Myxococcus hansupus: one gene and its partner. Each later gene encodes a partner of the first gene's protein in a complex. Links are inferred from orthologs where the notes say so. Each region holds a gene or a part of one and is shown on either strand. Other genes may lie near its edges.

Region 1 (6,031 bases):
ATCTCGTTGTTCTGAGCGGCCTTCTGCGCGTCGACAATCTCGATGTCGTTGTCGCCGAACATGCTCATCACGTCGTCGATCTGATCGGACGACACGATGTCGGCGGGGAGCGCGTCATTGACCTCGTCGTAGGTGAGGAAGCCCTTCTCGCGGCCCGCGGCGAGCAGGTCCTTGACCTCCTTGCGCTCGGCGACCGGATCCTCCTCGATGTCGTCCTCGACGGCGTCGGGGTCGACCTGGACGGCGGCGGCGGCCTCTTCCGCGGCCTCTTCCGGGTCCACGTCATCGCCGACCGGCGCCACGCCCTTCTTCTTCTTCTTGAGCTTCTCCGTCGCCTCGGCGACGACGTCCCGCGCGGCGAGCTCTTCCTTCTCCTCGGCGCCCGTCTTGGCCCCCTTCGCCGTGGCACCGTCCGGAGCCTTCTTCTTGCGGATCACCGGATCCACCTTCTTCTTGGTGGGCTTCACGGACGCCTTCGAGGGCTTCTGCGTCGGCATTCGGGTACTTCTCCTTGAGCAAATTCAGGGGCTTGAGGCCTGGGCGAGCCGGCCGATCTACCGCAAAGTCAGGGTTTCTTACAAACGCGAACTCAAACCGGTTGCATGGGCGCCTTTGTTCCCGAGGAGGCAGGCTTGAGCTCCTCCAGGACACGCTTCTTGAGCGCCAACAGTTCCACGCGCTCGGCGAGGAGCTGGCGCGTCTCCTCTGTCAGGTCGAACGCTCCCGGCGTCTGTTCCGTCGCCCGCTTTATATAAACGAGCCGCTCGTCGATGCGCCGCACCATGATTTCCCGGCAGATGGCCAGGAAGGAGCCTTCCAACTGGACAGGGTCCGAGGGGAGCTGCCGCAGCGCGCTTTCAATGCCGCGCTTCACGGCTTCCGTGGATTCAAAGAGCGCATCCTTCGCGCCATGCCCGGAGGTCGCATGCGCCAGCGCCATTCGCAGACCCATGTGGGAGAGCTCGTCACACACGCGGAAGGTGTCCCGTGCCATCAACCGTGGCTCTCTCAACACCGCGCCCACGTAGAAGCACTCCAGGGGCGGCGGCGGCTTCTCCAGGGGCGGGGCTGGACGGTTGGGGGTCGAAGGAGGCGCGTCGTGGGCGGCGGGCTTGGGAAGGGGCACCTTGCTGCGCAGGGCGGCCTCCACGTCCGCGGGCCGCCAGCCGAAGTGCTCGGCCACCGCGCTGAAGAGGGTGGCGCGCACCAGGCCCATGGGGACCTGTCCCACCACCGGCTTGAGCCGCTCGAGCGCCGCCATCTTTTCCTCGAAGCTCGCGGCCTTGCCCTCGGGGAGGAGCGAGGCGAACAGGTGGGTGGTGAGCGGGTGGGCGCCTTCCAGCAGCTTCTCCACGCCCTCCTGGCCCACTCGACGCGCGAACGTGTCCGGATCATCCCCTTGCGGAAGCAGGGCGACTCGGGCGGTTGCCCCCGCGGCGAGCAGGGGACCGGCAAGCCGTTCGACAGCGGCAAGTCCCGCCGAGTCGCCATCCAGGAGCAGAATCAGCTCGCGGGCCTCGGCGCGCTTGAGCACCTGCATGTGCCCCGCGGTGAGGTTGGTGGAGCACAGCGCCACCGCGTGTCGCACGCCCACCTGGTGCAGTCCAATGGCGTCGAAGTAGCCCTCCACGAGCACGGCCGCCTTGCGCTTGCGCATCTCGTCGCGCGACTGGTCCATGCCGAAGAGCGTCTCGCTCTTGTTGTAGAGCCGGGACTCGCGCGAGTTGAGGTACTTGGGCCCTTCGTCCGCGCCCACCAGGCGGCCACCGAACGCGATGGGGCGGCCTTCTGGCGCGCGGATGGGCACCATCAGCCGGCTGCGGAAGAAGTCGTAGTAGCCGTCCGCATTCGGGCGCTTGAGCACCAGGCCGGCCTTGGCCGCCCACTCCAGCATGCCTGTCTTCTGGAAGCGGTCCGCCAGCGAGGCCCATTCATGGGGCGCCCAGCCCAGCCCGAAGGCCGCGGCCGTCTCTTCCGAGACGCCCCGGCTGGCGACGTAGGCGCGGGCGGCGCGGCCTTCGTCCTGCTGCCACAGCATTGCGCGGAAGTGCTCGGCGGCCAGGTCCGTGGCCTCCTTGATCTGCTGCCGCTCCTTCATGCTGGGGTCTTGCTCGGCCTCCAGGTCCACGCCGAGCTCACGCGCCAGGTCCTTCACCGCGTCCAGGAACGTCTTTCCCAGGTAGCGCTGGACGAAGGACACCGCGTCGCCGCTCGCGCGGCAGCCATGGCAGAAATAGAAGCGCTTCTCCGGCACCACGTAGAACGAGGGCGTCTTCTCCTGGTGGAAGGGACAGCAGGCCTTCCACTCCCGGCCCGACTTCTTCAGCTCCACGTGCCGGGAGATGAGCCCGACGAGGTCCACCCGCTCGATGACTTCCTGGATCTTGTGCTCGGGAATCACGGCTCCCACCCCCTGGCCCACCCCTGGGCGGGCTCAGCCGGTCCATCATGCTTGCCTGGGCTGACGTCGCCTGCCCCACGGCCGACCTGACGGATCGTCCCCTGGAGGGCCAGGGCCGGTGCGCTCGGAAGGGGAGGGGATGGTCGCGGCATGGGGTGGACTCCTGAGGCCCCGGCCCGTGACGTCCGCCGGGGTGAGCGGGTGTCGCGGTGGGACTGACCCAGGCACTTAATGACGGGGGCGCGGGTGAGCAAGTTTCCGCATGCTTGTCCAGCCCCCTCAATGCAAAGGCGCCGCCGGTTTCCCGACAGCGCCCGTGCGGACTTCAGACCGAGGAAAGCGTCAGGAGAGCTTCGCGAGCTCCGCCTTGACGGCCTCGGAGATGGCGCGGCCTTCGGCCTTGCCGTGAATCTTGGCGTTGACGTGCTTCATCACCGCGCCCATGTCCTTGGGACCCTTGGCGCCCGTCTCGGTGATGGAGGCGCGGACCTCGGCGATCAGCTCGTCGGAGGTCAACTGCTTGGGCAGGTAGTTCTGGAGGACGGTGATTTCGGCCTCTTCCTTCTCCGCCAGCTCCGGACGGCCGCCCGACTTGAACTGCTCGACGGAGTCACGGCGCTGCTTGATGAGGCCGGCGATGACGGTGAGGATTCCCGCGTCATCCAGGGCGGAGGCACCGGGCTCCACTTCCTTGTACTTCACCGCGCTCTTGAGCATCCGCAGGACGCTGAGCGTCAGCTCGTTCTTGGACCGCATCGCGTCCTTCAGGTCCGCGTCGATCCGCTCCTTCAGGGTGGCCATGGTCGCAACTCCGGGAGGTGAGACGTTGTTCAGGGGGACTTCGACGGCGGGAGCCAGGGCACCTGACAGCGGTGGCGCCCCAGCTCCTCGCGCGAGGCACGCGCCTAGAACGACTTGCGGGCCTTCTTCACAGCGCGCTTCTTGGCGGCGAGGGCCTTCTTCTTCCGCTTCACGGAAGGCTTCTCGTAGTGCTCGCGCTTACGGATCTCGGAAAGGATTCCAGCCTTCTCCGTGGCCTTCTTGAAGCGCTTGAGGGCGCTTTCAATGGACTCTCCTTCCTTCACTCGGATACCGGGCATGTAGTCACCTCCTTCCGCCGTACGTAGATGTAGGTTTAGATCAAAAGGGCTCGCGGGTATGACCCACTGGGCGGGAAAACGCAAGGACGCCGGACGAAAACGCTAAGGCCGATGGACTACACTGTCCTCCTCGTGAGCCCAGCCCTCCTCCTGGTGGTACTCCTGACGACCGGCCAGCAGCAGGGTGGGACGCCAACCCAGGCGTGTTGGATGTCTTGCCAGCGCCACGTGACGGACACCGTCCTGCGGGCCCGCACCTGCGCGTCGTGCCTGCCGGGTGGTCGGGTGGACTCCTGGGTGAAGACGCTGTCGGGCCAGCGGCCCATCCCCCGGGCGCCGCTCGTCTCCGCGATGAAGGATTCGGATTGGCGGGTGAGGTGGGCGGCGGTGCGAGCGGATGCCCAGCGCATGGGCGTCTCGGATCGCCGGGCGCTGGCGGAGTGGGTGCTGGCGCAGCCCGCGGCGTCGAACCTGGAGGCCTGCCTGACGGCAGCCCGCGCGGCGGCGGAGGCAGGGAGTTCGTCCGCGAAGTTCCTGCGGGAAGGCGGCCCGCGAGGCGCCAACGCGGCGGCCCGGGTCTGGGGGCGACGGGACGCGATTCGCGAGGCGCTGGAGTTGGAGCTCTATTCGGAGGACCTGGCGGTGCGGAGCTCGGCGCTGGCCCACCTCGCGGGCTTCCTGGGCCGCAAGCCGGCGCGGGTGGTGCTGGAGGCCATGGCGACACGGCCGGAGAGCGTGGACGCCGTCAGCGCGAGCGCGCTCAAGGTCGTGGCCGGACGCAGCCGCACGTCGGTGGGCCGGCTCCTGTTGGATGAGGCGAAGCCGGGCGAGGAGGCGCGCATCAACCGGCTCTTCGCTGTCTATTCGAAGGAGCTGGAGGCGATACAGCCGCAGCTCACCGTGGCGGATCCGCTCCAGCGCCGGCGCGCGGTGGAGGAGCTGCGGGCGTATGGGCCGCTGGCCACGCGCGAGCTCGAACAGGCGTTGGGGGATTCGGACCGGTGGGTGCGGCGGGATGCGGCGCGGGCCCTGGCGGAGGCGGAGGGCGTTCCCCTGCGCTCGGCCGCCGAGCGGAGGTTGGAGTCGAGTGATGCGAACCGGGCACGGCCATGGTTGGAGGCGATGGCGCGGGAGCGCGGGTGCTCGGCGTTCTTCCTGGGGACGGCGCGTGACAAGGCGTTGCCCGCCGGGGTTCGAGGCGCGGCGCTGGCCCAGCTCGCGGACTGCGGGGAGGGGGCTCGGGACCGCGTCGCCACGTTGGAGCCGTTCTTCAATGACGGTCAGCCGCCGCTGCGCGCGGGGGCGGTGCGGGCCTTGAGCGGGCTGACGACGCGGCACCCGGGGGTTCCGGAGGCCACGTCGCGGGCGCTGCGGGACAACGCGCCCGAGGTGGTGAGCGCGGCGTTGGAGTTGCTGACGCTCCAGCGGCAGACGTCGCGAGGGGATGAGGCCGCGATGCTGCTGGAGTCGGACCACGCGGAGGTGCGAGCCGCCGCCGCCGAAGCGTTGGAGCAGATTGGCCGTGCCCCGCATGTGAAGGCGCTCGCCGTGTGCTTGCGAGGGGACACGGAGGCGCCGGTGCGCGTCGCCGCGGCGCAGGCGCTCGGGCGCATCGGTGGGGCGCATGCCGCCGCCGCGTTGTCGGATGCAGCGGCCCGGGACTCGGATGCGCACGTGAAGCACGTGTCGCGTGAGGCGTTGCGGCGGTTGGGCTTCGGCCAGTAGCTCGCGAAGCACGTGTCGCGTGAAGCGCTGCGCCGGTTGGGCGTCGGCCATTGGCTCGGGGCCGCTGCGCCCACGGGCCTCGCCTCGGAGCGCGCGGGGGAGGCGCCTCGAGACGGCCCGGTGGTGGCGACGGGCCTCGCGACGACTCGCCGCGGGGCCCGCAGTCTCCGTCTACAGGCCGCTGACGGCCTTGGCGTCCACGCGGTTGCGGCCCGCGCGCTTGGCCCTGTACAGGTACTTGTCCGCCGCGGCGATGAGGTCCTCGGGCTGCGAGAAGTCCGAGTCCAGCAGCGTGGCGACGCCCAGGCTGATGGTGACCTTGATGGGCGTGCCGCTGAAGACGAAGTCCGCCTTGTCCACCGCGTACCGGCAGCGTTCGGCGCACGCCAGGGCCTGATCCTCGGCGGACTCGCGCAGCATCAGCGCGAACTCCTCGCCGCCGTAGCGCGCGAGCAGGTCCTCGGTGCGCACCGTGTCGCTCACGCGCTGGGCGATGCGCGTCAGCACATAGTCCCCGGCGGGGTGGCCATACGCGTCGTTGATCTTCTTGAAGTGGTCCACGTCGAAGAGGACCAGCGACAACGGCACCCGGTGGCGCAGGCAGTAGCTGAACTCCTTGCGCACCGTCTCCAGGAAGTACTTCTTGTTGTAGACGCGGGTGAGGCCGTCACGGGTGGCGGACTCATAGATGCTGCGCTGGTACTGCTCCTCCAGGGCGTCCTGGATGGAGAACTTCAGGACGGTGTTGGAGCCGATCTGGATCTTGTCGCCGTCGTACAGCGGGGCGGCGTTGACCTTCAGGCCG
Region 2 (3,515 bases), 150 kb from region 1 along the record:
TGCGTGGAGTCCTATCTGGACCGCGTCTCCGGGGTGCTCGTCACCGGGGGGGCGTTCGACATTCCGCCTTCCGCCTACGGCGAGGAAGCCCGCGAGGGCCTGGGGGCGCTGAAGGAGGGGCGCACCGCGTTCGAGGCGGCGCTGATGCGCGGCGCGCTCAAGCGCAACATGCCGGTGCTGGGCATCTGCGGCGGGATGCAGTTGCTCAACGTCATCCTGGGCGGCACGTTGTTCCAGGACATCGGCCGCGAGGTGGAAGGCGCCCGCGAGCACGAGCAGAAGCATGACCGCACCCATCCCCAGCACCCGGTGGACGTGAAGAACAGCACGTTGCTGGCGGAGGCGGTGGGGCACGGGCAGTTGATGGTCAACTCCACGCATCACCAGTCGGTGCGCAGCGTGGGCAAGGACGTGGTCATCACGGCGGTGGCTCCGGACGGCGTGGTGGAGGCCATCGAGTCCACGGTGCACGTCTTCGCCTTGGGCGTGCAGTGGCACCCCGAATACATGTCGACGACCATTCCGGTGCACGTGGGACTCTACAAGTCGTTCGTGCAGAAGGCGCGCGAGCACCGCCGGTGAGCCCTCGCGTCCTGCTGTTGGCGGGCCTGGAGCCCACGGGCAGGGCGGGGTTGCTGGCGGACGTGGCCGCGGTGCGCGCGCTGCGAGGGCAGCCGGTGGCGGTGCCCTCCGCGCAGACGGCGCAGGGGACGCGGACCTTCACCTGGACGGCCTCTCCGCCGCGCGTGTTGACGGCGCAGGTGGTGGCCGCGCTGGAGCTGGGGCCGCTGCACGCGGTGAAGTGCGGCATGGTGCCGGCCCGCGCGCAGCTCGCGGCCGCGCAGGCGGCCCTTTCGGGCACCGACCCCTGGTGGGTGGTGGACCCCGTGGTGCGCACGTCGCGGGGCGAGCCCCTGACGCGCCTGTCCGCGCGTGCCTACTTGTCCCTGGCGGGACCTCGCGTGGTGCTCACGCCGAACCTGGATGAGGCCGGGTGGCTGCTGGGGCGGCCGGTCGCGCGCACCGTGGCGGAGGCCGCGGAAGCCGCCGAGTCGCTGGCACGCCATGGCTTTGGCGCGGTGCTGGTGAAGGGCGGGCACCTGCCGGACACGCAGGGACTGGCGGATGTGCTGGCCACTCCAGGCCGCGTGCGGGTGCTGGAAGGAAAGCGGTTGGCGCGCTCACCCGGGCGGCGTGGAACAGGCTGCCGGTTGGCCTCCGCGCTGGCCACGGAGCTGGGCCGGGGACGCACGATGGAGACGGCGGTGCGCTCCGCCCGGGCGCTGGTGGTCCGTTACCTGCGGACAGGCTCGGAGTAGGGCGAAGCCCGTGCCGCGGGAGGCTCGCGGTGGGTTGGACGCGGCTCGGCGCTCCTGAGGGCCCGCGCTGGGCGCATGGGGTGCGCGCCAGCGTGGACCGAAGCGGCCGTCAGTCCGTGCGTTGGCGGCTCTCGAAGCGCGTGTACTCGGCCAGGAACACCAGGTCGATGGAGCCGATGGGGCCGTTACGCTGCTTGGCGACGATGAGCTCCACGGGAATCACGGTGCTCGACTGTTGCGCCGGCTGCCCGTCGGGGCCCTCTTCAGACGTCTCACGGTGGATGAACATCACCACGTCGGCGTCCTGCTCGATGGAGCCGGACTCACGCAGGTCGGACAGCAGGGGCTTGCCGTCCTTGCGGTCCTCCACCTTTCGGCTGAGCTGACTGAGCGCGATGATGGGCACCTCCAGCTCCTTGGCGAGCTGCTTCAGCGCGCGGGAGATTTCGGCGACCTCCAACTGGCGGCTCTCCACCTTGCCCTTCTGGTGCATGAGCTGGAGGTAGTCGATGACGATGAGCGACAGGCGTGGGTCGCGCTGCTTCACGCGGCGGGCCTTGGCGCGCAGGTCGAACGGGGACAGACCGCCGGAGTCGTCGATGTAGATGGGCGCGTTGTAGAGCGCGCCCGCCATCTCCTGGAACTTCTCCTCGTCGTGCGGCGTCAGGCGGCCGCCGCGCAGCTTCTTCATGTCCACGCGCGCGGTGGAGGCCAGCAGACGCATCAGCAACTGGTCGGCGGGCATTTCGAGGCTGAAGATGCCGACGGCCTTGTTCTCCTTCAGCGCCGCGTGCACCGCGATGTTCATCGCGAAGGACGTCTTCCCGATGCCGGGACGCGCCGCGAGGATGATGAGCTCGCCGGCGTGCAGGCCGGTGAGCTGGTTGTCCAGGTCGATGTAGCCGGTGGACAGGCCCGTGATGCCCGTGGCCGCCGCCTTCATCTTGTCGAGCAGATCGAGCGTGTGCTCCATCAGCTCGCTGACCGGGCGCAGGTCGCCCTCGCGCTTCTTCTCCGCGAGGAGGAACACCTTGCGCTCGGCTTCGTCGAGCAGGACCTCCAGCTCGCCCGTCTCCTGGCTGGCGAGGTCTTGAATCTCCTTGCCCGCCTGGGCCAGGCGGCGGCGGATGGCCTGGTCCTTGACGATCTGCGCGTACTGGACCGCGTTGGACGCGATGGGGACCACCTGGTCCAGCCGCATCAGGTAGGCCGGGCCGCCCACCGACACGAGGTGGCCCAACACCTTCAGCTCCTCGGCCAGCGTCAGGTGGTCCACCTGTCGCGACTGGCCGTCGAGCTTGAGCATCGCCTCGAAAATCTGGGCGTGCGCGGGGCTGGAGAAGTCCTCGGGGTGGACGACCTCGCCCACCGCGGCGATCAGCGTGTTGTCCGCCAGCACGGCGCCCAACACCGCGCGCTCGGCGGCGAGGTCCTCGTGGACCTTCCGACCCTCTCTGAACTCGTGGACATTCTCCATGGCGGCTCGCCCACTCTACAGGCAGGGCTGACACAGCCAAGTTTTGCTACAAAGCTGTAGCACGGACGCCTACCCCTCGAGTCCCCACCGCTGGAGGAACGCTTCACGCCACGTGCGGCTGAGGACGACCGAGCTGCCATCCTTGAGGACGAGGATGCCGTCTCCGTGCGTCCAGGGCTCCAAGCGGGCCACGGCGTCCAGGTTGACGATGTCGCCCCGGTGGACCCGTACGAAGCGCGTGGGGTCCAGCCGCTCCTCCAGGCTTCGGAGCGTCTGACGCACCAGGTGCTCGCCCTGGGCGGTGTGGAGCCGGACGTACTTGTCCTCCGAGGACAGGCGCCAGACGTCCGTCAGGCGCAGCGGCACCCAGGCCTCGCCCGCCTTCACCACCAGTCGCTCCAGCGGGCGGCTCGAGGGCGCCCGGCCCAGGTCGGCCAGGAGGGCCTGGAGGCGCGCTGTCTCCGGCAGGCCACCTTGGAGCACGGTGTAGGCGCGCTCCAGCGCGCGGGCGAAGCGCTCCGCGTCGTAGGGCTTGAGGAGGTAGTCCACGGCTTGCGCTTCGAAGGCGGCGACGGCGAAGGCGTCGTAGGCGGTGGAGAAGATGACGGCGGGGCATTGCTCGGGGCCCAGTGCCTCCAGCACTTCGAAGCCGGTGAGGCCGGGCATCTGCACGTCGAGCACCAGCAGGTCCGGCCGTAGCGCCGCCACGCGGTTCAGCG

Evidence for each region. The genes of interacting proteins can lie anywhere in the genome.
Region 2: the proteins of dnaG (region 1) and dnaB are in contact, whole or in part, in a crystal structure (PDB 2R6A), measured with the Geobacillus stearothermophilus proteins. The link is inferred for Myxococcus hansupus from one-to-one orthologs. Residues at the interface, in WP_049624496.1 of Geobacillus stearothermophilus: Lys456, Leu457, Leu458, Pro459, Ala460, Asn463, Ala464, Leu467, Leu535, Leu536, Ile537, Ala538, Gln544, Glu545, Asp548, Tyr549, His552; in WP_033016901.1 of Geobacillus stearothermophilus: Ser13, Glu15, Ala16, Gln18, Glu91, Leu92, Asp94, Ala95, Val96, Pro97, Thr98, Ala99, Ala100, Asn101, Tyr104, Tyr105, Ile108.

The regions. Positions count from the first base shown.
Region 1 is NZ_CP012109.1:1,968,035-1,974,065, forward strand. Bases 1-2,978 are described here. They hold dnaG (DNA primase), read right to left. Parts: upstream 2,411-2,978; coding sequence 590-2,410; downstream 1-589. Other genes in these bases: rpoD (RNA polymerase sigma factor RpoD), read right to left, coding at 1-497; A176_RS08100 (GatB/YqeY domain-containing protein), read right to left, coding at 2,744-2,978. Also shown: more of A176_RS08100, read right to left, coding at 2,979-3,202; rpsU (30S ribosomal protein S21), read right to left, coding at 3,307-3,501; A176_RS08110 (HEAT repeat domain-containing protein), read left to right, coding at 3,613-5,226; A176_RS08115 (GGDEF domain-containing protein), read right to left, coding at 5,398-6,031. UniProt on the Escherichia coli protein: RNA polymerase that catalyzes the synthesis of short RNA molecules used as primers for DNA polymerase during DNA replication.
Region 2 is NZ_CP012109.1:2,121,389-2,124,903, forward strand. Bases 613-3,515 are described here. They hold dnaB (replicative DNA helicase), read right to left. Parts: upstream 2,797-3,515; coding sequence 1,429-2,796; downstream 613-1,428. Other genes in these bases: thiD (bifunctional hydroxymethylpyrimidine kinase/phosphomethylpyrimidine kinase), read left to right, coding at 613-1,319; A176_RS08745 (LytR/AlgR family response regulator transcription factor), read right to left, coding at 2,866-3,515. In the rest of the region: A176_RS08730 (gamma-glutamyl-gamma-aminobutyrate hydrolase family protein), read left to right, coding at 1-582; more of thiD, read left to right, coding at 579-612. UniProt on the Escherichia coli protein: The main replicative DNA helicase, it participates in initiation and elongation during chromosome replication. Travels ahead of the DNA replisome, separating dsDNA into templates for DNA synthesis.